Regions from separate parts of the Nocardioides sp. Leaf285 genome, predicted to be linked through region 3. Evidence: riboswitches for the same ligand, from Rfam matches in the RefSeq annotation. Region 3 holds a riboswitch; each other region holds the start of a gene.
The links. A riboswitch is a leader RNA that binds a small molecule or an ion and turns the genes downstream of it on or off. The one in region 3 is predicted to bind cobalamin.

Region 1 (7,061 bases), on a different contig from region 3:
GAGGGCCAGGCGGGCCCGGTCGATCTCGACGCTGTTGCCCGACGCGTGGCGGGTCAGCCCGGCGCGCTGCGGCACGCGGTCGACGTACGGCGCGTAGCCCACCACGTGGTCGACCTCGGCCAGCGCCGCGCTCACCTCGGCGGTCAGCCACCGGTCGGGCCCGGGCCCCAGCCCCACCACCAGCAGCTCCGCGGCCTCGGTGGCCGCCGGGACCCGCGCTGCGGCCGGCACGTCCGGCAGCTCGGTGTCGCGGGTGCGGCGTCCGTGGCGGCTGTCGCCGGCCACGACGACCAGCGAGAAGTACGGCACCGTCGCGGGATCGACGTCGGCCACCGGCAGCCAGCGCTGCGCGGGCATCGAGGCGCGCTCGACGTAGACCGCGTGCTCCAGGCGCCCGGCCGCCGCCAGCGCGCGGCGCACGGCGGGGAAGGTGCGGCCCAGCTTCATGATGATCGCGCCGTCGGTGTCGGCCAGGCGACGCGCGAGCTCGGGCTCGGGCAGCGTGCCGGGCAGCACCGTGAGCACGTCGGTCTGGCGCACCAGCGGCGAGGCCACCGCCGCGGCGGCCGCGGCGAAGGCGGGCACCCCCGGCACGACCTCGGTCTCGAAGCGCTCGGCCAGCCGGTCGTGCATGTACATGTAGGACCCGTAGAACAGCGGGTCGCCCTCGGAGAGCAGCACGACGTCGCGACCGGCCTCGAGGTGGGCGGCCAGGCGCTGCGCCGACTCCTCGTAGAACACCGCGAGCGCGCCGGTGTAGCCGCCCGGGTGCTCGGTGGCGCCGGTGGTCACGGGGTAGACCAGCGCCTCCTCGACGACGCCGGGCCGCAGCAGGCCCGCCGCCGTACGCCGTGCGTTCGACTCCTTGCCGGGCCCGGCGTGGTAGGCCACGACGTCGGCGTCGCCGATGAGGCGCGCGGCCTTCACCGTGAGCAGCTCGGGGTCGCCGGGCCCGACGCCGACACCGTGGAAGCGGCCGGTCGCTGGGCTGGTCGCTGGGCTGGTCGCTGGGCTGGTCGCTGGGCTGGTCACTGGGCTGGTCACTGGGCTGGTCACTGGGCTGGTCACTCCGCCTCCTGGGCCAGGGCGTTGACGGCGGCCGAGGCCATCGCCGAGCCGCCGCGGCGACCCCGCACGGTCGCGAAGGGCACGTCGATCCCGTGGTCGGCGGCCAGCGAGGCCAGCGCCTGCTTCGACTCCGCGGCGCCGATGAAGCCCACCGGGCAGCCCACGACCGCAGCCGGTCGCGGGGCGCCGTCGATGAGCATCTCCATCAGGTGGAAGAGCGCGGTGGGGGCGTTGCCGATCGCGACGACCGCGCCCTCGAGGTGGGGCTCCCACAGCGACACCGCGGCCGCGCTGCGGGTGGTGCCCCAGTCGTGGGCCAGGGCGGGCACCCGCTCGTCGGTGAGGAAGCAGCGGACCTCGTTGGCGGCCGGCAGCCGGCCCGCCGTGATGCCCATGGCCACCATGCGGGCGTCGGTGAGGATCGGGGCGCCGGCGGCCAGCGCCTCGCGCCCGGCGCGGCCGAGGTCGGGGTGGAGCACGAGGTCGGCGGCCAGGTCGACCTGGCCGCTGGCGTGGATCATCCGCACCGCGACCTTCTCGGCCTCCTCGGGCACGCCCGACAGGTCGGCCTCGCGTCGGATGGTGGCGAAGGAGTCGAGGTAGATCTCCGGGCCGAGGGCGACGTAGGGGTAGTGGCGGCCGGGCCGGCGCAGCAGCGTGGTCATCGCGCGGTCTCCTGGGTCGGGGCGGGGGCGAGGTCGGGCACGAGCACGCCGCGCCACGGGGTGACCACGAGCTCGGTGCCCGTGCGGCACAGCGCGCGGGCCAGGGCGGGGTCGAGGCGGCCCTCGGGGGCGAGCACGTGGGTGCCGCCCGGCACGCGGCCGGCCGGCAGGGGGTCGGCGGTGACCAGCGCGGCCGGGTCGGGGTCGGTCGGGCGCGCGAGGGGGTGGGCGAGCGGCACGCCGAGACCGGCCAGCTCGTCGACGTGCCAGGGGGCGTCGGGTCCCCCGCCGCGCAGGCGCAGGAAGTCGCGGGCGAGGTCGAGCACGGCCTGCGGTGCCCGGGGCAGGTCGACCACCGCGCCCCAGCCCCGGGCGCCGACGCGCAGCTGGGCCCGGGTGGCGTCGAGGGCGACCAGGCCGAGGTCGGTGGGCGCCTCGTGCAGGTCGCCGCGACCGTCGTCGAGGGTCAGCAGGAAGCGGCCCGGGAGCGCGGTGAGCCCGTCGTCGGCGCGCAGCAGGGAGTCGAGCAGGGCGGCGACGGGCCGCAGGTCGGCGCGCCCGCCGGCCAGGCCCGACTGCGGCGAGACCATGACGTTGCGCACCAGGTCGTGGCTCGGGGCCGGCACCAGCCCGGTCGCGGCGAGGGCCTCGGCGACGGGGGGCGTGAGGCGCTCGCCGTCGTGGGGCAGCGCCCGCAGCTGCAGGTTGGCGCGGGCGGTGAGGTGCACGTCGCCGTCGCCCCAGCGCTGGGCGACCTCGCTGAGCCGCAGCAGGGCGGGCGCCGGCAGCGCACCGCCCACCAGGCGCAGGCGCACCAGGGCGCCGTCGTCGGCCAGCCACGGGCGGGTCACCCCCGGGCAGCGGTCGCGCCGCCGGCGCGCGGTGGGGAGGGTCAGGTCGGGCATGGAGGTCACTCCGGAGGCCGGGGCTCGTGCGCGAAGCCCGTCACGACCTCACGGCGGCTGCCGCAAGGGCCAGCAGGTCTTCGGACTCGGGATCACCCGGCGCGGGACACCTTCCCGGACTCTCGTCCAGTGGCCTGTCGTGAGACAGAGGTCCCGCCCGTCACCCATACCGCTGCGCGTCAGTCCCGGACTCTCACCGGGTTCCCTGACCTCCGGGCCCGCCTCGCGGCGCACCCGGGGGTCGACTGGCGTCCCGCACGTTACCAACGACCGCTCCCGCGCGCGCCCCACGTCCGCGTCGGACGGGTGGCAGGATGCGTCCGTGACCGAGTGCGAGTCCGAGCCCGCCGCCACCGACGTCGCCCGGCCCGCCGCGCGCGACCCGCGCGACCCGGGCCGGCGCGACCCGCGAGGCCCCGCCCTCGCGGCCACCGCGGCCCTGCTGCTCCTCGTGGCCGTGGTGGCGTCGGCGGTGCTCGCGCTGAGCCACGCCGACGGCTACCGCTGGTCGCAGGCCGCCCTCGTGCCCGCCGACGGCCGCCCCCACGTCGTGGAGCTCGCCGACGACGGCCCGGCGCTGGTGTGGACCTACGACGCCGAGGTCGTCCCGGCCTGCACGGTCCGCGACACCGGGGTCGGCGCCACACTCGAGCCCGGCCCCGTCGACGGCGCCTACCGCCGTGAGGGCGGCAGCGCGGGCGACTGGGTCGCCACCTCGAGCATCCGGCCGGCGTCGCCGTCGGTCGAGGTCACCTGCGAGCGCGCCGCCTCGCCCGTCGCGGTCGAGTCGGCCCCCGCGCTGCCGCCGCCGCTCGCCGGCCTCGGTGCGTGGGTCGCCCTCCCGCTCGGCCTGGGTCTTGCCGGTCTGGCCCTCGCGGGCGGCGCGGCGCTGCTCGGCGTACGCCGCGGGCGCGGGGGCGCGCGCTGAGTCCTCAGCGCACGACCACCCGCCCGACGTCGTCGGTCGCGGTGCGCGCGAGGAAGCGGCGGGCGGCGGCCTCCTGGCCGTCGGCGACGTCGACGTCGAGGGTGGGCCCCCGGCCCGAGACGTCGGCGCCGAGCAGGTCGAAGCGCTCGGCGGCGGCCAGCACCGCGGCCTCGCGGGCGGCGACCCGCTCGGCCGACCCGTCGACGGCCTCGCGCCGGAGCACGAGGTCGCCGGAGGAGACGGTGACCGACTCGAGGTCGTCGAGGAGCAGGTAGCGGTCGGCGACGGAGACGACCTCGGCGAAGGACACCGGCGCCAGCCCGACCTGCACGAGCGGGAGGTCGGGGTAGTCCTGCAGCAGGTAGGACGTCACCACCGGGTCGGCCTGGGCGCGCACCAGGTCCTCCACCTCGCGCAGCGACACCTCCACCCCCTCGCCCGAGGCCAGCGAGGCGCCCGTGGCCCCCTCCAGGGTCACCGACACCGACACGACGTCGCCGGTGTCGACCTGGTCGTCGTAGGCGTCGAAGAGGGCCATGACCTCCTCGGCCGTGGCGTCGGCGCGCATCACCGCCCGCACGTGGTGGCTGGCTGCGGAGAGGGGCCCGGCGCCGTCGTCGGCGGCGTCGGGCTCGACCACGACGTCGACCACGCTCGGGGAGCGCTCGCCGCGTGCGGCGAGGTCGTCGGCCGACGCCGCGCACCCGGTGAGCGCACCCGTCAGCAGGCCGACCAGCCCGACGACGGCGGTCGCGGTGGGCGCGGCGGAGAGCCTCATGCCCCCAGCATCCCCGGGCGCACCAGCCCGGTCAGGCCCCGAGCCGCTCCCAGCGCCCCTCGGAGACGACCCTGACCTGGCCGTCGTCGACCACGAGGGCCGAGTCGTCGTCGAGGGCGTAGGAGGGGTGGTCGAGGCCCGCGGCCCAGCTGCGGGCCGCGGCCAGGGTGTTCTCCGGCATCTGCGGGTGGTCGAGGTGGGGGAAGATCGACACGTCGACCCAGCCGAGGGTGCGGTCGTCCTCGGCGCCGGCCCACTCCACGAAGTCGGCCCCGATCCGCGGCGTCGCCACCATGCTCCCGGCGCTCGTGCCCACCCAGACCAGCGCGGGCATCGTGGCGAGCACGTCGAGCAGGCCCGAGGCCCGCAGCCAGTGCGCCAGGTACGTCGCGTCGCCGCCGTCGACCAGCAGCACGTCGGTGTCGCGCACCCACGGCTCCCAGCGCTCGGCGCCGATGCTGGGCAGCGCGGTGAGCTCGAGCAGCCCGACCGAGGCCCAGGGCAGGGACACGCCCGACTGGTCGTGCGGCGCCGCGCCCACCACGGCTCCGCGCACCGAGCCGGGCCCGCACATCGGGTGGCCCCACTGGGCGGTCGGCACCAGGAGGGCGCGGCACTCCTCGACCGGCCGGGGCAGCAGGTCGACGAGGGCGGCCCCGATCGCGGCGTTGGTGACGCCGCCGGAGGTGAGCAGGAGCTTCACGAGGTGCCTCCAGGGCGGGTGGGGGAGCCGGGCACAGGAGCAGACCGACGGTGCGACCCGGACTCATCGGTGCCGGACGTGACGAGCCCCCGACCTGGGGACCAGGTCGGGGGCTCGGTGTCGGGGTGAGTAACGGGACTTGAACCCGCGACATCTGCCACCACAAGGCAGCGCTCTACCAGCTGAGCTATACCCACCATGCGCGCGCCGGACGGAGCCGGAACCGCGCGATGAAGTGTAGGGGACTCAGCTCCCGGAGGTGGAATCGAGGCCCGTGATCGACCCGCCGTGGGTGGCGGCGATGGCGCGGGCGGCGGCGCTGTCGGGCCCGGGCTGGGGCACGAAGACCGCCTCGCGGTAGTAGCGCAGCTCCTCGATGCTCTCCTGGATGTCGGCCAGGGCGCGGTGGTTGCCGCGCTTCTCGGGGGCGGCGTAGTAGGCCCGGGGGTACCAGCGCCGGGCCAGCTCCTTGATCGAGGAGACGTCGATGATCCGGTAGTGCAGGAAGGCCTCGAGCTCGGGCATGTCGCGGGCCAGGAAGGCGCGGTCGGTGCCCACGGTGTTGCCGGCCAGCGGCGGTCGGCTGCCGTCGCCGCAGTGCTCGCGCACGTAGGCCAGGACGGCGGCCTCGGCGTCGGCCATGGTCAGCCCGGCGTCGAGCTCGGTGAGCAGCCCCGATTTCTCGTGCATGTCGCGCACGAAGTCGCCCATCTGCTCCAGCGCGGCGGCCGGCGGGCGCACGACGAGGTCGACGCCCTCGCCGAGCACGTTGAGGTCGAAGTCGGTCACGAGGGCCGCCACCTCGATCAGGGCGTCGGCGCCGAGGTCGAGCCCGGTCATCTCGCAGTCGATCCAGACCAGTCGATCATTCATGGCGCGCACCCTACGCGCCGAGGCGCTCGGCCCGACTCAGCGACGGCTCAGGTCGGGCCCCTAGAGTTCTGGACGCCAGCAGTCGACCCGCACCGCCGAGGAAACCCCATGGCCAAGAAGCCCAGTCAGCAGGAGCGCTCGCAGCGCGCCGCCGCCGCCCTCGAGGACCAGAAGCGCGCGGAGCGCCGCCGCACGATCCGCAGCATCACGCTGGTGGTGTTCGCGCTCGTCGTCGTGGTCGGGATCGCCTTCGGGGTCCAGAGCCTGCGGGGCGGGGGAGAGGTCACCGCCTCCCCGGCCGGCCAGAGCGAGTACGGCGTCACCATCGGCGAGGAGGACGCCCCGCACCAGGTCGTCATCTACGAGGACTTCCTCTGCCCCTTCTGCGGCCAGCTCGAGGCCGGCACCGGCGAGGAGCTCCAGCAGCTCGCCGACGACGGGTCGGTGCTGGTGGAGTACCGCCCCTTCAACCTGCTGAGCCGGATCGGCGACTACTCCGAGCGCGCCACCAGCGCCTTCGCCGTCGTGCTCGAGGAGAGCGGCCCGGAGACCGCCAAGGAGTTCCACGACCTGCTCTACGCCAACCAGCCCTCCGAGGAGGGCCCCTTCCCCGACAACCAGGCGCTGCTCGACCTGGCCGTCGAGGCCGGCGCCGAGGAGTCGGCGGTCAGCGACGGCATCCTCGGCGAGTCGATGGTCGACTGGGTCGAGGCCGCCACCACCGCCGCCCAGGACGCCGGCGTGCAGGGCACCCCGACGGTGCTCCTCGACGGTGAGCAGATCTCCGGCGACCCCGAGCAGATCCTCGACCAGATCAACGAGACCGTGGGGTGAGCGACTCCTCCCCGACGGGGCTCGGCCCCCGTCCCGACCTGCGCGCCTTCGTCGCCGGACTGCCCAAGGCCGAGCTGCACGTGCACCACGTCGGCTCGGCCAGCCCCGCCATCGTCAGCGAGCTGGCCGAGCGCCACCCCGGCACCGTGCCGAGCGACCCCGACGCGCTGCGCGACTTCTTCGCCTTCCGCGACTTCGCCCACTTCATCGAGGTCTACCTCGCGGTGGTCGACCTCGTGCGCACCCCCGAGGACATCCGCTTCCTCACCTACGAGATCGCGCGCGAGATGGCCACCACGCAGTCCCT
Region 2 (7,061 bases), on a different contig from region 3:
CGACCTCGACGCCGCCTCGATCGACATGAAGTGCCTGCTGATCGTGGGCTGCGCCCAGACCCGGGTCACCCCGTCGGGTCGGGTGTGGACCTCCCGCTCGGTGCCGGACCGGGCCGAGGGCTGAGTCGGCTCAGGAGCGGGGTCGGGTGACGGAGTAGAGCCACGACTCCCCCGAGGCGTCGGTGTCGCGGGCCAGGGCGCGGCCGACGAGGATGACCGCGGCCTGGCGCAGCCCGGCCGCCTCCACCTGCTCGGCGATGTCGGCGACGGTGCCGCGCAGGACGAGCTCGCCGGGCTGGCTGGCCCGGAAGACGACGGCCACGGGGCAGTCGGCGCCGTAGTGGCCGGCGAGCTCGGCCATGGTCTCGCGCGTGCGGGTGACGGCCAGGTGCAGCGCCAGGGTGGCGCCGGTGGCGGCGTAGGCGGCCAGCGACTCCCCCTCCGGCATCGCGGTGGAGCGGGCCTGCACGCGGGTGAGCACGACCGACTGCGCCACGAGCGGCACGGTGAGCTCGCGGCCGACCAGGGCCGCCGCGGCGGCGTAGGAGGGCACGCCGGGGGTGACGTCCCAGGTGACGCCGGCGGCGTCGAGCCGGCGGGTCTGCTCGGCGAGGGCGGAGTAGAGCGACGGGTCGCCGCTGGTGAGCCGCACGACCTGCGCCCCCGCCTCGTGGGCGGCGCGCATCACCTCGACCATCGCGTCGAGGTCGAGGCCTTGGGTGTCGACCAGGCGGGCCTGCGGGCGGCAGTGGCCGAGCACCTCGGCGTCGAGGTAGGTGCCGGGGTAGAGCACCACGTCGGCCTCGGCCAGCATGCGCGCCGCGCGCAGGGTCAGCAGGTCGGCGGCGCCGGGGCCGGCCCCGACGAAGCGGACGGTCGTCGGCGGGGTCTCGGGGCTCACGGGGTGCTCCAGTCGGGGTCGCCCGGCCAGCGGGTCGGGTGGTCGGGCGGGGCGGTCCAGGCCCACTGGGTGACGGCGCGGGCGGGGGTCCAGCCGGTGAAGGTGCCGATCGGGGCGGCGGTCTCGACGCCGTGGCGGGTCAGCTCGCCGCCGTGCGCGGCGTAGGCGGCGGCGAGCAGCTGCTCGGTCTCGAGCGTGACGCCGTGCACCACGAGCCGGCCGCCGGGTCGCAGCGCGGCGCGGCAGTGCTCGAGCAGGCCCGGCGCGGTGGCGCCGCCGCCGACGAAGACGGCGTGCGGGCTGGGCTGCCGCTCCAGCACCGCGGGCGCCCGGCCCTCGCGCACCTGCAGGTGGGGCACGCCGAGACGGCGGGCGTTGCGCCGCACCCGCTCGGCACGCCCGGGGTCGGCCTCGAAGGCCCAGGCCTGGAGCGAGGGGTGGGCGCGCAGCCACTCGATGCCGATCGAGCCGGCGCCGGCGCCGACGTCCCAGAGCACCTCGTGGGGCCGGGGGGCCAGACGGGACAGGGCGCTCGCGCGCAGGTCGCGCTTGGTCAGCTGGCCGTCGTGCTCGAAGGCGTCGTCGGGCAGTCCGGTGGTCCACGAGCCCGTCGGCGTCACGTCGCCGCCGGTGGGGCGCACCTCGAGGGCGAGCACGTGCAGGGCGGGCACGTCGGCGGCGGCGACGTCGGCCCAGCCGCCGGCGGTGGCCTCCAGGCGCGACTCGTGGGCCGCGCCGAGGTCGCCGAGCACGGTGAGGGCGCTCGCGGCGTACCCCTCCTCGAGGAGCAGGGCCGCCACGGTCGCGGGGGTGCCGGCGTCGGAGGTCAGCAGGAGCAGGCGTACACCGGGCGCGAGGTGGCGGCGCAGCCGGTCGGTGTCGCGCCCGACCAGGGTGAGCGCCTCGCACTCCTCGGCGGACCACTGCATCCGGGCCCGGGCCAGCGCCAGCGAGGACACCGCCGGGTGCACGACGAGCCGCTCGCGCGGCACCAGGGCGCGCAGGGTGGAGGCGATGCCGGAGACGGTGGGGTCGCCGGAGGCGAGCACCACGACCTCGTCGTCGGCGTGGGCGGCCAGGGTGCGGAGCAGGGAGTCGCCGAAGGGCCGGCCCCACGGCCGGCGGCGCTGGCCCTCGACGACGGGCAGGAGGGCCAGCTGCCGGGCGCTGCCGAGCACCACGGACGCCTCGCCCACCAGCGCGCGGGAGGCCTCGGCGAGCGAGGACCAGCCGTCGGCGCCGATGCCGACGATGTCGACGCGCCGCGGTGCCGCTCCCCGCTCGGAGGCGTGCGGGGGGCCGTCGAGGGGGGACAGGTCGGGGGGCACGCTGCGTGACGCTATCGTGACCGCCACAGCTCCGAGGTGCCCCGAGGTCGCGAGACCGACGGGAGAATCTGGGAAGCCGGTGAGAGTCCGGCACAGGCCCGCTGCGGTGACCCGGGCGATGCGCGAGCGTCGACCCGGGAAGTCCGAAGACCGGCCTCGGGGTTCCTTTCCGATGGCGGACGAGCGGGAGCCTCTCATGCCACAGCACTACCCCTTCTCTGCCGTCGTCGGCTCCGCCGACATGTCGCTCGCGCTCGTGCTGAGCGCGATCTCGCCCGAGATCGGCGGCGTCCTCGTGCGCGGCGAGAAGGGCACGGCCAAGTCCACGATCGTGCGCGGTCTCGTCGGCGTGCTGCCGCCGATCGAGGTGGTCGCGGGCGACGCCTTCTCCACCGACCCCGCCGAGCGGCCCGACGCCCCGACCGAGCAGCGGCCGGTAAGGCTCGTCGAGCTGCCGGTCGGCGCCACCGAGGACCGCGTGCTCGGCTCGCTGCACCTGGAGAAGGCCCTCGCGCACGGCGCCGCGGAGTACGAGCCGGGCCTGCTCGCCCGCGCCCACCGCGGCATCCTCTACGTCGACGAGGTCAACCTGCTCCACGACCACCTCGTCGACGTGCTGCTCGACGCCGCCGCCACGGGCCGCGCCACCGTGGAGCGCGACGGGGTCTCGGTGACCCACGCCGCCCGTTTCGTGCTCGTGGGCACCATGAACCCCGAGGAGGGCGAGCTGCGCCCGCAGCTGCTCGACCGCTTCGGGCTCACCGTGGAGGTGGCCGCCCCCCGCGACCCGGCGCTGCGCGTCGAGGTCGTGCGACGCCGGATGGCCCACGACGCCGACCCCGAGGCCTTCGCGCGGCGGTGGGCCGCCGCCGAGTCCGACCTCACCCGCCGCGTCGCGGCCGCCCAGGCCCTGCTGCCCGACGTCGTGCTCGACGACGACGTGCTGCTCAAGGTCGCCGAGCTCTGCGCGGCCTTCGAGGTCGACGGCCTGCGCGCCGACCTCGTCACCGCCCGCACCGCGGTGGCCCACGCCGCCTGGCACGGCCGGACCCGCGTCACCGTCGAGGACGTGCGCGCCGCCGCCCGGCTCGCCCTCCCCCACCGCCGTCGCCGCAACCCCTTCGACGCCCCCGGCCTCGACGAGGACCTCCTCGACGACGTGCTCGGCCCCGAGCCCGACGAGGGGCCTGAGGACGACCCCGACGGGCCGGGTGAGGGACCCGAGGACGGGCCGGACCGAGGACCGGGCGAGCAGCCCGGGCAGCCCGAGCAGCCTGGGCAGCCCGAGTCGGCGCCCGGGGACGACGACGCCCCCGGCCGCCCCGACCCGACCGCGGAGGCGACCGAGGAGCCGACCCCGCAGCCGACCCCGCAGCCGACCCCGTCCCCCGCGGGGGCGGGCACGACGGTGGCGGCGGGCGCGACGTACCGGGCGCGGCTGTTCACGGTGCGCGGCGCCGGCCGCGGGGAGAGCGGACGCCGCAGCCGCGCCGAGACCGACACCGGGCGCCGTGTCGGCGCGCGGCCGGGCCGCACCGGCGCGATCCACCTCGCCGAGACGGTGCGCGCGGCCGTGCCCCACCAGGCGCTGCGCGGGCGCGCGCCGGGCGCCGGCGGACGGCTGCTGCTCGACGCCGACGACCTGCGCGTGGCGGTGCGGGAGGGCCAGGAGTCCAACCTCGTGCTCTTCTGCGTCGACGCCTCCGGCTCCATGGCCGCGCGGCGCCGCATGGAGCAGGTCAAGGCCGCGATCCTCAGCCTGCTGCTCGACGCCTACCGGCGCCGCGACAAGGTCGGGCTGGTCACCTTCCGCGGGGCCGGCGCCGAGCTGACCCTGCCGCCCACCCGCTCGGTCGACGTGGCCGCCGCCCGGCTCGAGGTGCTGCCCGGCGGCGGACGCACCCCGCTCGCCGAGGGCCTCGAGGAGGCCGCCCGGACCCTGGCCACCGAGCGGCTGCGCGACCCGCGCCGCCGCTCCCTGCTCGTCGTGGTGACCGACGGCCGCGCCACCGCCGGGGCCGACGCCGTCGCCCGCTCCCGCCACGCCGCCGCCGCGCTCGCCGCCGCCGGCCAGGCCGCCCTGGTCGTCGACTGCGAGAGCGGGCCGATGCGCCTGGGCCTCGGGGGCGTCCTGGCCGCCCACCTGGGCGCCGAGCACGTGCCGCTGGCCGAGGTCAGCGCCGGCGCCCTCGCCGCCACCGTGCGCGAGCGGGTCGCCTGATGGCGCCGAAGGGGCAGCCGCTGGCCGTGCCCGACGACGGCCTGACCACGGCCCAGCGGCGCACCCAGCCGCTGCTGATGGTGCACACCGGCGACGGCAAGGGGAAGTCGACCGCGGCCTTCGGGCTCGCGATCCGGGCCTGGAACCAGGGCTGGGACGTCGGGGTCTTCCAGTTCGTGAAGTCGGCCAAGTGGCGCATCGGGGAGCAGACCGTGCTCGAGCGCCTCGGCGAGCTGCACGACCAGACCGGCGAGGGCGGTCCGGTGGAGTGGCACAAGATGGGCGCCGGCTGGTCGTGGTCGCGCAAGGAGGGCTCGGAGGCCGACCACGCCGCCGAGGCCGCCGAGGGCTGGGCCGAGGTCAAGCGGCGCCTGGCCGAGGAGCGCCACGACCTCTACGTGCTCGACGAGTTCACCTACCCCATGGAGTGGGGCTGGGTCGACGTCGACGACGTCGTCACCACCCTGCGCGAGCGGCCCGGTCGGCAGTACGTCGTGCTCACCGGCCGCCGCGCCCACCCGGCGCTGGTCGAGGCCGCCGACCTGGTCACCGAGATGACCAAGGTCAAGCACCAGATGGACCGCGGCCAGAAGGGCCAGAGGGGGATCGAGTGGTGACCCGGCTCCCGCGCGTCGTGGTCGCCGCCCCCTCCACCGGCCAGGGCAAGACCACGGTCTCCACCGGGCTGATGGCCGCACTGCGCCGCGCCGGTCACGTCGTCAGCGGCCACAAGGTCGGCCCCGACTACATCGACCCCGGCTACCACGCCCTCGCCTGCGGCCGACCGGGCCGCAACCTCGACCCGCACCTGGTCGGCGAGGACCTCGTCGTGCCGCTGCTGCTGCACGGCGCCCGCACGCCGGAGCCGGCCGACGTCGCCGTCGTCGAGGGCGTCATGGGCCTCTACGACGGCCGGGTCGGCACCCGCGGCTTCTCCTCCACCGCCCACGTCGCCGCCCTCACCCGCACCCCGGTCGTGCTCGTCGTCGATATCTCGCGCTCCTCGCGCTCCATCGGCGCCGTCGTGCACGGTATGGCCACCTGGGACCCCACCGTCACCGTGGCCGGTGTCGTGCTCAACCAGGCCGGCTCCCCGCGCCACGCCGCCGAGGTGCGCTCCAGCATCGACCTGCCCGTGCTCGGCACCATCCCCCGCGACGCCGGCGTCTCCGCGCCCTCGCGCCACCTCGGCCTCGTGCCCGCCGACGAGCGCGCCCTCTCGGCGGAGTCGCTGGACCACCTCGCGGACCACGTCGCCGCCCACGTCGACCTCGAGGCCGTCCTCGCCCTCGCCGCCACCGCGCCCGACCTCGCCGAGGACCCGTGGGCGCCGGAGGCCGTCGTACGCCGCCCCGAGGGCGCCGGCCGCCCGGTCGTCGCCGTCGCGGGCGGGCGGGCCTTCACGTTCCGCTACGCCGAGACCGAGGAGCTGCTGCGCGCGGCCGGCTGCGAGGTGGTGGGCTTCGACCCGATGCACGACACCGCGCTGCCCGCCGGCACGGCGGGGGTCTACCTCGGCGGCGGCTTCCCCGAGGTCCACGTCGGGGAGCTGGGCGGCAACGAGGCGCTGCGCGCCGCCCTGCGCGCGGCCGTGCTCGACGGCGTGCCGACGGTGGCGGAGTGCGCGGGGCTGCTCTACCTCTGCGACACCCTCGACGGGGCGCCGATGGTGGGGGCGCTGCCGGCCACCGCGCAGATGACGCCGCGGCTCACCATGCGCTACCCCGTGGCGACCGCGGTCGGCGACAGCCTGCTCACCCGGCGCGGGGAGCAGGTCACCGGCCACGAGTTCCACCGCACCCACGTCGAGCCGGTGAGGGGCGAGACCGCCACCTGGGAGGTCGACGGCGAGGCGGTCGGCTTCGGCACCGCCAGCCTGCACGCCTCCTACCTGCACACCCACTGGGCCGGTCACCCCCACCTCGCCCAGCGCTTCGCCGACGCGGTGCACGCCCGGGCCCGTGACCTGTCCCGTGACTGAGGCCGGCCCGCCCGTCGACCCGCTGCGCCACCACGGCGACGCCGAGGTGCGCGGCAGCGGGCTGCTCGACCTGGCCGTCAACGTCCACGACGGCCCCCGCCCGGCGTGGCTCGACTCCGCGCTTCACGCCGCCGTGGACGCCTCGGGCCACTATCCCAGCCCCACCGCGGCGGAGGCCGCGCTGGCCCGGCGCCACGACCGGCCGGCCGAGGAGGTGCTGGCCACCGCCGGCGCGGCCGAGGCCTTCTCCCTCGTCGCGCGGTGGCGCGCGTGGCGCCGCCCGGTGGTGGTGCACCCGCAGTTCACCGAGCCCCACGCGGCGCTGGAGCAGGCCGGTCACGACGTCACGCCGGTGCTGCTGCCGGAGCCCTTCGTGCTCGACCCGGCCGCGGTGCCCGACGACGCCGACCTCGTGGTGCTGGGCAACCCGACCAACCCCACCGGGGTCCTCCACCCGGCCGAGGCCGTGCGGGCGCTGCTGCGCCCGGGGCGGGTGGTGCTGGTCGACGAGGCCTTCATGGACGCCGTGCCCGGCGAGACCGCGTCGGTGGCCGGGCTGCGCGCCCCGGGCCTGGTGGTCGTGCGCAGCCTCACCAAGCACTGGGGCATCCCCGGCGTGCGCGCGGGCTA
Region 3 (7,061 bases):
AGGGCGGGCTGGCCGTCGCGACGGTCGACGTCGACGGCGAGGTCGCCCGGGCCCGCCGCACGCTGCACCACCTCGACGAGCTCAGCCGCTCGGCCTACGCCCCGGGGAGGCACCCGTGAGGATCGCCCTGCTGACCTACTCCACCAAGCCCCGCGGCGGGGTCGTGCACACCCTCGCGCTGGCCGAGGCGCTGGCGGGCCTCGACGGGCTCGACGTGCACCTGTGGACCCTCGGCCGCGGCGGTGACACCGCGTTCTTCCGCCCCGTCGACCCGGCGGTCACCGTGCACGCGGTGCCCTTCCCCGACCTCGGCGACGAGGTCGGCCCCCGCATCCTGCGCTCGATCGACACCCTCGACCGGGCCTTCGCCGCCGAGCGCGACGCCTACGACGTGGTCCACGCCCAGGACTGCATCAGCGCCAACGCCGCCATGCGCTCGGGGCCGTGCGTGCGCACCGTGCACCACCTCGACACCTTCACCACCCCCGAGCTGGTCTCCTGCCACGAGCGCGCCGTGGTCGAGCCGGTCGCGCGCGTCTGCGTCTCGGCCGCCGTCGCCGCGGAGGTCGAGGCCGGCTGGGGCCTGCCGGCCACCGTCATCGCCAACGGCGTCGACGCCGCCCGCTTCGAGGCCGGCGGGCGCGACACCGAGGGCCGCGCCCGCTGGCGACGGCGGTGCGGTCGCTACGTGCTGGCCCTCGGCGGCATCGAGCCCCGCAAGGGCACCCTCGACCTGCTCGAGGCCTACGCCCTGGCCCGGCGCGAGGTGCCCGACCTGCGCTTCGTGCTCGCCGGCGGCGAGACCCTCTTCGACTACCGCGACTACCGCGCCACCTTCGACCGCCGCGCGGCCGAGCTGGGCGTGGAGCCCGAGGTGCTCGGCGTGGTCGCCCACGACGCCCTGCCCTCCCTGGTCGCCGAGGCCGCCGCCCTGGGCTTCGTGTCCACCCAGGAGGGCTTCGGCCTGGCCCCGCTCGAGGCCCTCGCCGCCGGGGTGCCCGTCGTGGCGCGCGACCTGCCCGTGCTGCGGGAGGTGCTCGGCGACCACGTCGCGTACGCCGGCACCCCGGACGCGATCGCCGCCGCCCTGCTCGACGCCCTCGCCGCCCCGCCCGACCCCGCCCGCGGCCGGGCCCACAGCCACGGCTTCACCTGGCGGCGCGCCGCAGCGGAGCACCTCGCCTTCTACCGCGCGCTGGGCTGAGCCGCTCAGCGGCGCCGGGCCCGCACGACGGCGTCGTGCACCGCCACCTCCCGCCCGTCGGGCACGGTGACGGTGCGGCGCGACTCGGTGGCCGTGACCACCTCCCACCGCGCCGGGTCGAGCCGCGCCACGACGTCGGCGGCGCGCACCGAGGCCTCCGCCGGCGGTCCCGCCTCCTCGCCGTGCCCGTGCCCGTGCCCGTGACGGGAGCCGTGCTGGTGACCCTCGTCGTGGAGGTGACCGACCAGCAGCAGCGTGCCGCCGGGGGCGACCCAGCTCGCGAGACGGTCGTAGAAGTCCAGCTGCGGGGTGGCCGGGTGGGCGTAGTGGGTGGTGACGAGGTCGAAGCGCTCCTCGGGCTCCCAGACCGACAGGTCGGCCTCGACCCACCGGACCCGGTCGGCGACCCCGGCCGCGGCGGCCCGCTCGGCGGCCCGGGCGAGCGCGTCGGCGGCGATGTCGGCGCCGGTCACCCGCCAGCCGGCGCCGGCCAGCCACACCGCCTCCACCCCGGCGCCGCAGCCGGCCTCGAGCGCCGTGCCGGGCTCGAGGTCGCGGGTCCCGGCCACGAGGTGGGGGTGGGGCCCACCGGCGGCCATGGCCAGGGCGCGGTCGCCGCGCCAGACGCCCTCCCAGTAGTCCTTGTCGAACGCGTGCGTCACGGGTCTCCCTCCGTGGCCGCCACCGCGGCGGCCGTGGCTCCCGACGATGACGGTCCGGACCACGCCTGGCAATCTCTGTTGCCGAACGGCAAACTGGCCCGGTGACCCATCCCCGGGAGCAGGCCGACCGCACCCTCGACGCCGTGGGCCCGCGGCTGCGTGCCCTGCGCCAGCACCGCGGCCTCACGCTCGGTGAGCTCGCCGACGAGACCGGCGTCTCCACCAGCACGCTGTCGCGGCTCGAGTCGGGGCTGCGCCGCCCCACCCTCGAGCAGCTGCTGCCCCTGGCCCGCGCCCACGGGGTCACCCTCGACGAGCTCGTCGACGCCCCGGCCACCGGAGACCCCCGGGTGCACCTGCGCCCGGTGGCGACCGGTGACGGCGGCAGCGTGATCGCACTGACCCGACGCCCGGGAGGCATCCAGGCCTACAAGTTCGTCCTGCCCACCGGGCGCGACGACGCGCGCCCCACCCTGCGCACCCACGAGGGCCACGACTGGGCCTACGTGCTCGACGGCACGCTGCGCCTCGTGCTCGGCGAGCACGACCTGCGCCTGGGCCCCGGCGAGGCCGTGGAGTTCGACACCCGCACGCCGCACTGGTTCGGGGCGACCTCGGCCGGCCCGGTGGAGTTCCTCAGCCTCATCGGGCGCCAGGGCCAGCGCGCCCACCTGCGCGCGCCCTGAGCCGGGGACTCAGGGCCGCAGGTCGTGGGCGGGCTCGAGGCCGGAGTCGGGCAGCAGGTCGACCTCCTCCAGGGCGGCGCGCAGCTGCTCGGCGGCGTCGATGTTCAGCGGGCTGCTGACCCAGGCGGCGTAGGGCAGGTCGAGGAAGCGCTCCTCGCGCACCGCGGGCAGGTCGCGGGTCGCGGGGTTGGCCCGCAGCACGGCGACCTTCTGCTCGAAGCTCTGGCCGGGGTAGTCGACGAAGGCGATGTAGTCGGGCCGGGCGGCCGCCACCCGCTCCCAGGAGACGGTGGTCCAGGTGTCGGCGACGTCCTCGGTGGCGTTGCGGGCACCGGCCGCGTCGATGACGCCCTGCGGCCCGCCGTAGGAGCCGCTGGTGAAGGGCGAGGCGGTGCCGCTGTCGAAGAGGAACACGGTGGGCGTCTCCGCGGCCCGCGGCGCCTGCCGCAGCCGGGCCAGGCGCTCCTCGACGTCGGCGACCCGGGCGGCCGCGTCGTCCTCGTGCCCGGTGAGGCGGCCCAGCGCGGTCAGGTCGGTGCTCAGCGCGGTCCAGGGGTCGACGACGCCGCGGCTCTCGCCGTCGCCCTGGCGGCACGACTCGGTGAGGGTCCACGCCGCGATGCCGCGCTCGGCCAGCCCGTCGGGGGTCAGACCGGCGTCCTCGTCCCACCCGTAGCTCCAGCCGGCGACCATGAGGTCGGGGCGCTGGAGCAGGACGTTCTCGACCGTGGGGCGGTCCTCGCTGGCCACCGGGAGGTCGGCCACGACGTCCTCGCCGTAGACCCGGGCCAGGGCCTCGGCGTCGTCCTGGAGCCCGCTGATGCCGGCGACGGCGTCGGCCGCGCCCACGGCGAGCACCATCGCGATCATGCCGCCGTCGTAGACGTAGAGGCGCTCGGCCGGGTCGGGGTAGGCGCGCTCCTCCCCGCAGTTCTCGAGCACGAGCGAGGCGCCGGTCGCGCCCGGCGAGCCCGCCGCCGGGCCGGTCGCGGGGCCGGCACCGCACGACGTCGTCAGGGCCAGGACCGCCACGGCGGCGAGCGCGGAGACGGGGCGGACGGCGAGGAGACGGACCGGGAGGGGACGGACGGGGAGGGGACGGTGCACGGAGGACCTGCCTTCGGGAGGGAGGAGCGACGGGAGGGCGGCGGGAGGGCGGTGGGCCGACGCGGCGGAGCCGGGTCAGCGCAGGTGGCGGCCGGGGCCGACGACGAGGTGGTGGCGACCCCGCGGGTCGCTGAGGTGGGCGGCGTCGACGCCGAAGACCCGGGCGACGACGTCGGGGGTGAGCACGTCGTGCGGTGCACCCGCGGCGTGGACCCGGCCCTCGTGGAGCACGACCACCTGGTCGGCGTGGGCCGCGGCGAGCGCGAGGTCGTGCAGCGCGGTCAGCACGGTGCGCCCGGAGGCGCGCAGCAGCGCGAGCAGCGCCACCTGGTGGCTCACGTCGAGGTGGTTGGTCGGCTCGTCGAGCACGAGCAGCTCGCAGTCCTGCACCAGGCCGCGGGCCAGGCAGACCCGCCGCCGCTCGCCGCCCGAGAGCTGGGCGCAGGGCCGGTCGAGGGCGGCGTCGAGCCCGACCTCGGCGAGGGCGGCGCGGGCGTGGGGCCGGTCGCCGTCGCCGCGCGCCCACGGCCGGTGGTGGGGCAGGCGCCCCAGCGCCACGAACTCCCCCGCGGTCATGTCGGCCGGCGGGCTCTCCTCCTGCGCCACGAACGCCACGACCTGCGCCCGGCGGCGCGCCGGCAGGTCGTGGACCTCGCGGTCGCCGACCAGCACCGCCCCGGTCTCGGGGCGCGTCAGGCCCGCCAGCGTGCGCAGCAGCGTCGTCTTCCCCGAGCCGTTGACGCCGAGCACGGCGGTGGTGCTGCCGGGTGCCAGGTCGAGGTCGACACCGCGCAGCACGACGCGCCCGCCGACCGCGCACGACAGCGCCCGGGCCGTCAGGGCCGGTGCGGGCCGGCCGCTCACGCCCCGCCCCCGAAGTGGTAGCGCCGGCGCCCGAGCAGCAGCAGGAAGACCGGCGCGCCCACGAGGCCGGTGACCACGCTCAGCGGGATCTCCTGCGGGCTCACGACGGTGCGGGCGACCACGTCGACCCACACCAGGAAGACCGCGCCACCGAGCGCGGCCACCGGGAGCATCGCCCGGTGGCCGCCGCCGACGACCAGGCGCGCCAGGTGGGGCACGACGAGGCCGACGAAGCCGATGCCCCCCGAGACCGCCACCAGCACCCCGACGAGGGCGGAGGTGAGGACGAAGAGCGCGACCCGCAGCGCGGCGACCGGCACGCCGACCGCGGCGGCGGTGTCGTCGCCGGTGGCCAGCGCGTCGAGCCAGCCGTGCACGCCGACGACGAGCACCGCCGCCACCAGCACCGCCGCCGCGGGCGCCACCAGCTGCGCCCACGTCGCGCCCGCGAGCGAGCCGAGCAGCCAGAAGAGCACCGACTCGGTCGCGCGGGGCTCCTCGCCGAGGAAGACCATGAGGCTGGAGACCGACGAGAAGGCCGACGACATCACCACCCCGGTCAGCACCAGCCGCAGCGGGGTCAGGCCGCCCTGGGCCAGCGAGACCCCGAAGACGAGCACCGCCGCGCCGAGCGCCCCGAGCAGGGCGCCCACCGACAGCGCCCACGCCCCGAGCGCGGCGAGCGCACCGAATGCGATGACCGCCGTCGCCCCGACGCCGGCACCCGCCGAGACCCCGAGCAGGTAGGGGTCGGCCAGCGGGTTGCGCACCAGGGTCTGCATCGCCGTGCCGGCCAGCGCGAGCCCGGCGCCGACCACCGCCGCCATCAGCACGCGCGGGGCGCGCAGCTCCCAGACGATGACGTCGAGCACCGGGTCGGGGCCCGGGCGCCCGTGCAGCACGCGCTCGCGCACCACGTCGACGACCCCGCCCACCGGCAGCCGCTCCGAGCCCAGCGCGAGGGCCACCACGAGCGAGACGGCCAGGGCCGCCAGCAGGCCCAGGTGCAGCGCGAGCCGCGGGCCGCGTCGTACGCCGGGCGGGGGCGGGTCGGCGGCGCGCGCGGGCGCGGTCGGCGGGGCGGGACGGGTCACGGCCACAGCGGGGTCTCGCATCTGTCGGGGACCCGAGTCGCGCGGGCCGGCATCGGTCAGGCGAGCCAGCCGGTCTTCGGACTCGAGTTCGTCCCGGTGGGACACCTTCCCAGGCCACGGGCCCAGTGGTGCGTCGTCCCACCAGTCACTCTCACCGCTGCGCGTCAGCTCCGGATTCTCACCGGATTCCCGCACATCGTCAGATGTGTTCTGGCTCGCGGCGAAGTTAGCACGCCGTGGTCGCCCCCGGCGCCGCGCTCACCGGGCCCGGGCGGTCGAGGCCGCGGCGGTGCAGACGGTGTAGCCGAGCTCCCGCGCGGCCGCCTCGACCCGCGCGCGGGTGGAGGCGCTGACCCGGGGCGAGCCGGCGAGGGCGCGCGAGACGGTGGCGGGCGAGACCCCCGCGCGGGCCGCGACGTCGGCCATCGTGGCCGCCCCGGGGCCGGAGCCGCGGCCCGCTCCGTGCGCCAGGTCGGCGGCCGGGGCGAAGCGCTCGTAGCCCACCTGTCGGGCGACGGCGCGCACGTGGTCGCGGGTCGCGGCGCCGACGCCCGGGGCGTCGTTGAGCGCCCGGGAGACCGAGGCCACCGAGACCCGCGCCTCCCGGGCCACGTCGGCCACGGTGACCCGCGCGGGCACGGCTCAGGCCCGGCCGGGGGTGGGGCCGCCGAGGAGCTTGGCCAGCCACTCCAGCTGGGCCGCCTCCTGGTGGAACTGCCCGCCCTCGTGGTCGTTCCACGGGTAGACGACCAGCTCGCTGGGGCCGCCGTAGGTGTTGCGGGCCGCGTGCACGGTGGAGGGCGGGCAGACGGTGTCCATCAGCGCCACCGACATCAGCGCGGGCGCGCTCGCGCGGCGCCCCAGCACCGCCGCGTCGAAGTGGGCGAGCGTGGCGAAGGCGCGGTCGGCGGCGTCGCGGTGGGAGGCGAGGAACGCCGCCACCTCGAGGTAGGGGCCGGTCGAGGCGATGGCCACCCCGCGCGGCATGTCGCACAGGAAGGGCACGTCGGCGAGCACGCCGGCCAGCCCGTCGTGCAGGCCCGAGACGGCCAGCGCGATGCCGCCGCCCTGGCTGACGCCGGCGACGACGACCCGGTCGCGGTCGACGCCCGGCAGCGCGACGCCGGCGTCGACCGCCAGCACCGCGTCGGTGAAGAGCCGGCGGTAGTAGTGCCGGGCCGGGTCCTCCAGGCCCCGCGTCATGAAGCCCCCGAGGTACGACGGTCCGTGCCCGTGGGGGTCGGGGGTGTCGCCGACCCAGCCGCCGCCGGAGCCCTGGCCGCGGCTGTCGACGTCGAGGGTGGCGTAGCCCGCCAGCGTCCAGTGCGGCACCTGGTGGGGCAGGCCGCGGCCGCCGGTGTAGCCCTGGTAGCGGATGACCAGCGGGAGGTCGCCGCCCACCCCGGCGGGGCGGCGGTACCACGCCCGCACGGGCTCGCCGTCG

Region 1: linked by a shared signal. The riboswitch ahead of ASF47_RS09050 (nitrite reductase) and the one ahead of ASF47_RS00900 (FecCD family ABC transporter permease) in region 3 are both predicted to bind cobalamin.
Region 2: linked by a shared signal. The riboswitch ahead of ASF47_RS09025 (magnesium chelatase subunit D family protein) and the one ahead of ASF47_RS00900 (FecCD family ABC transporter permease) in region 3 are both predicted to bind cobalamin.

What each region holds. Positions count from the first base shown of each region.
Region 1 covers NZ_LMNH01000003.1:120,531-127,591, forward strand. The annotation lists gene ASF47_RS09040 (precorrin-2 C(20)-methyltransferase) at 1-1,032, opposite strand, end outside; gene ASF47_RS09045 (precorrin-8X methylmutase) at 1,065-1,733, opposite strand; gene ASF47_RS09050 (nitrite reductase) at 1,730-2,638, opposite strand; cobalamin riboswitch at 2,713-2,845, opposite strand; gene ASF47_RS09055 (hypothetical protein) at 2,961-3,566, shown strand; gene ASF47_RS09060 (hypothetical protein) at 3,571-4,344, opposite strand; gene ASF47_RS09065 (Type 1 glutamine amidotransferase-like domain-containing protein) at 4,376-5,047, opposite strand; tRNA gene ASF47_RS09070 (tRNA-His) at 5,172-5,244, opposite strand; gene orn (oligoribonuclease) at 5,294-5,920, opposite strand; gene ASF47_RS09080 (DsbA family protein) at 6,029-6,754, shown strand; gene ASF47_RS09085 (adenosine deaminase) at 6,751-7,061, shown strand, end outside.
Region 2 covers NZ_LMNH01000003.1:113,024-120,084, reverse strand. The annotation lists gene ASF47_RS09040 (precorrin-2 C(20)-methyltransferase) at 1-124, shown strand, start outside; gene cobM (precorrin-4 C(11)-methyltransferase) at 131-901, opposite strand; gene cbiE (precorrin-6y C5,15-methyltransferase (decarboxylating) subunit CbiE) at 898-2,229, opposite strand; cobalamin riboswitch at 2,257-2,402, shown strand; gene ASF47_RS09025 (magnesium chelatase subunit D family protein) at 2,426-4,450, shown strand; gene cobO (cob(I)yrinic acid a,c-diamide adenosyltransferase) at 4,450-5,067, shown strand; gene ASF47_RS21885 (cobyrinate a,c-diamide synthase) at 5,064-6,431, shown strand; gene cobC (Rv2231c family pyridoxal phosphate-dependent protein CobC) at 6,424-7,061, shown strand, end outside.
Region 3 covers NZ_LMNH01000001.1:168,908-175,968, reverse strand. The annotation lists gene ASF47_RS00930 (carbon-nitrogen hydrolase family protein) at 1-119, shown strand, start outside; gene ASF47_RS00925 (MSMEG_0565 family glycosyltransferase) at 116-1,204, shown strand; gene ASF47_RS00920 (class I SAM-dependent methyltransferase) at 1,210-1,866, opposite strand; gene ASF47_RS00915 (helix-turn-helix domain-containing protein) at 1,968-2,552, shown strand; gene ASF47_RS00910 (ABC transporter substrate-binding protein) at 2,562-3,659, opposite strand; gene ASF47_RS00905 (ABC transporter ATP-binding protein) at 3,735-4,523, opposite strand; gene ASF47_RS00900 (FecCD family ABC transporter permease) at 4,520-5,533, opposite strand; cobalamin riboswitch at 5,668-5,847, opposite strand; gene ASF47_RS21605 (helix-turn-helix domain-containing protein) at 5,876-6,229, opposite strand; gene ASF47_RS00890 (acetylxylan esterase) at 6,260-7,061, opposite strand, start outside.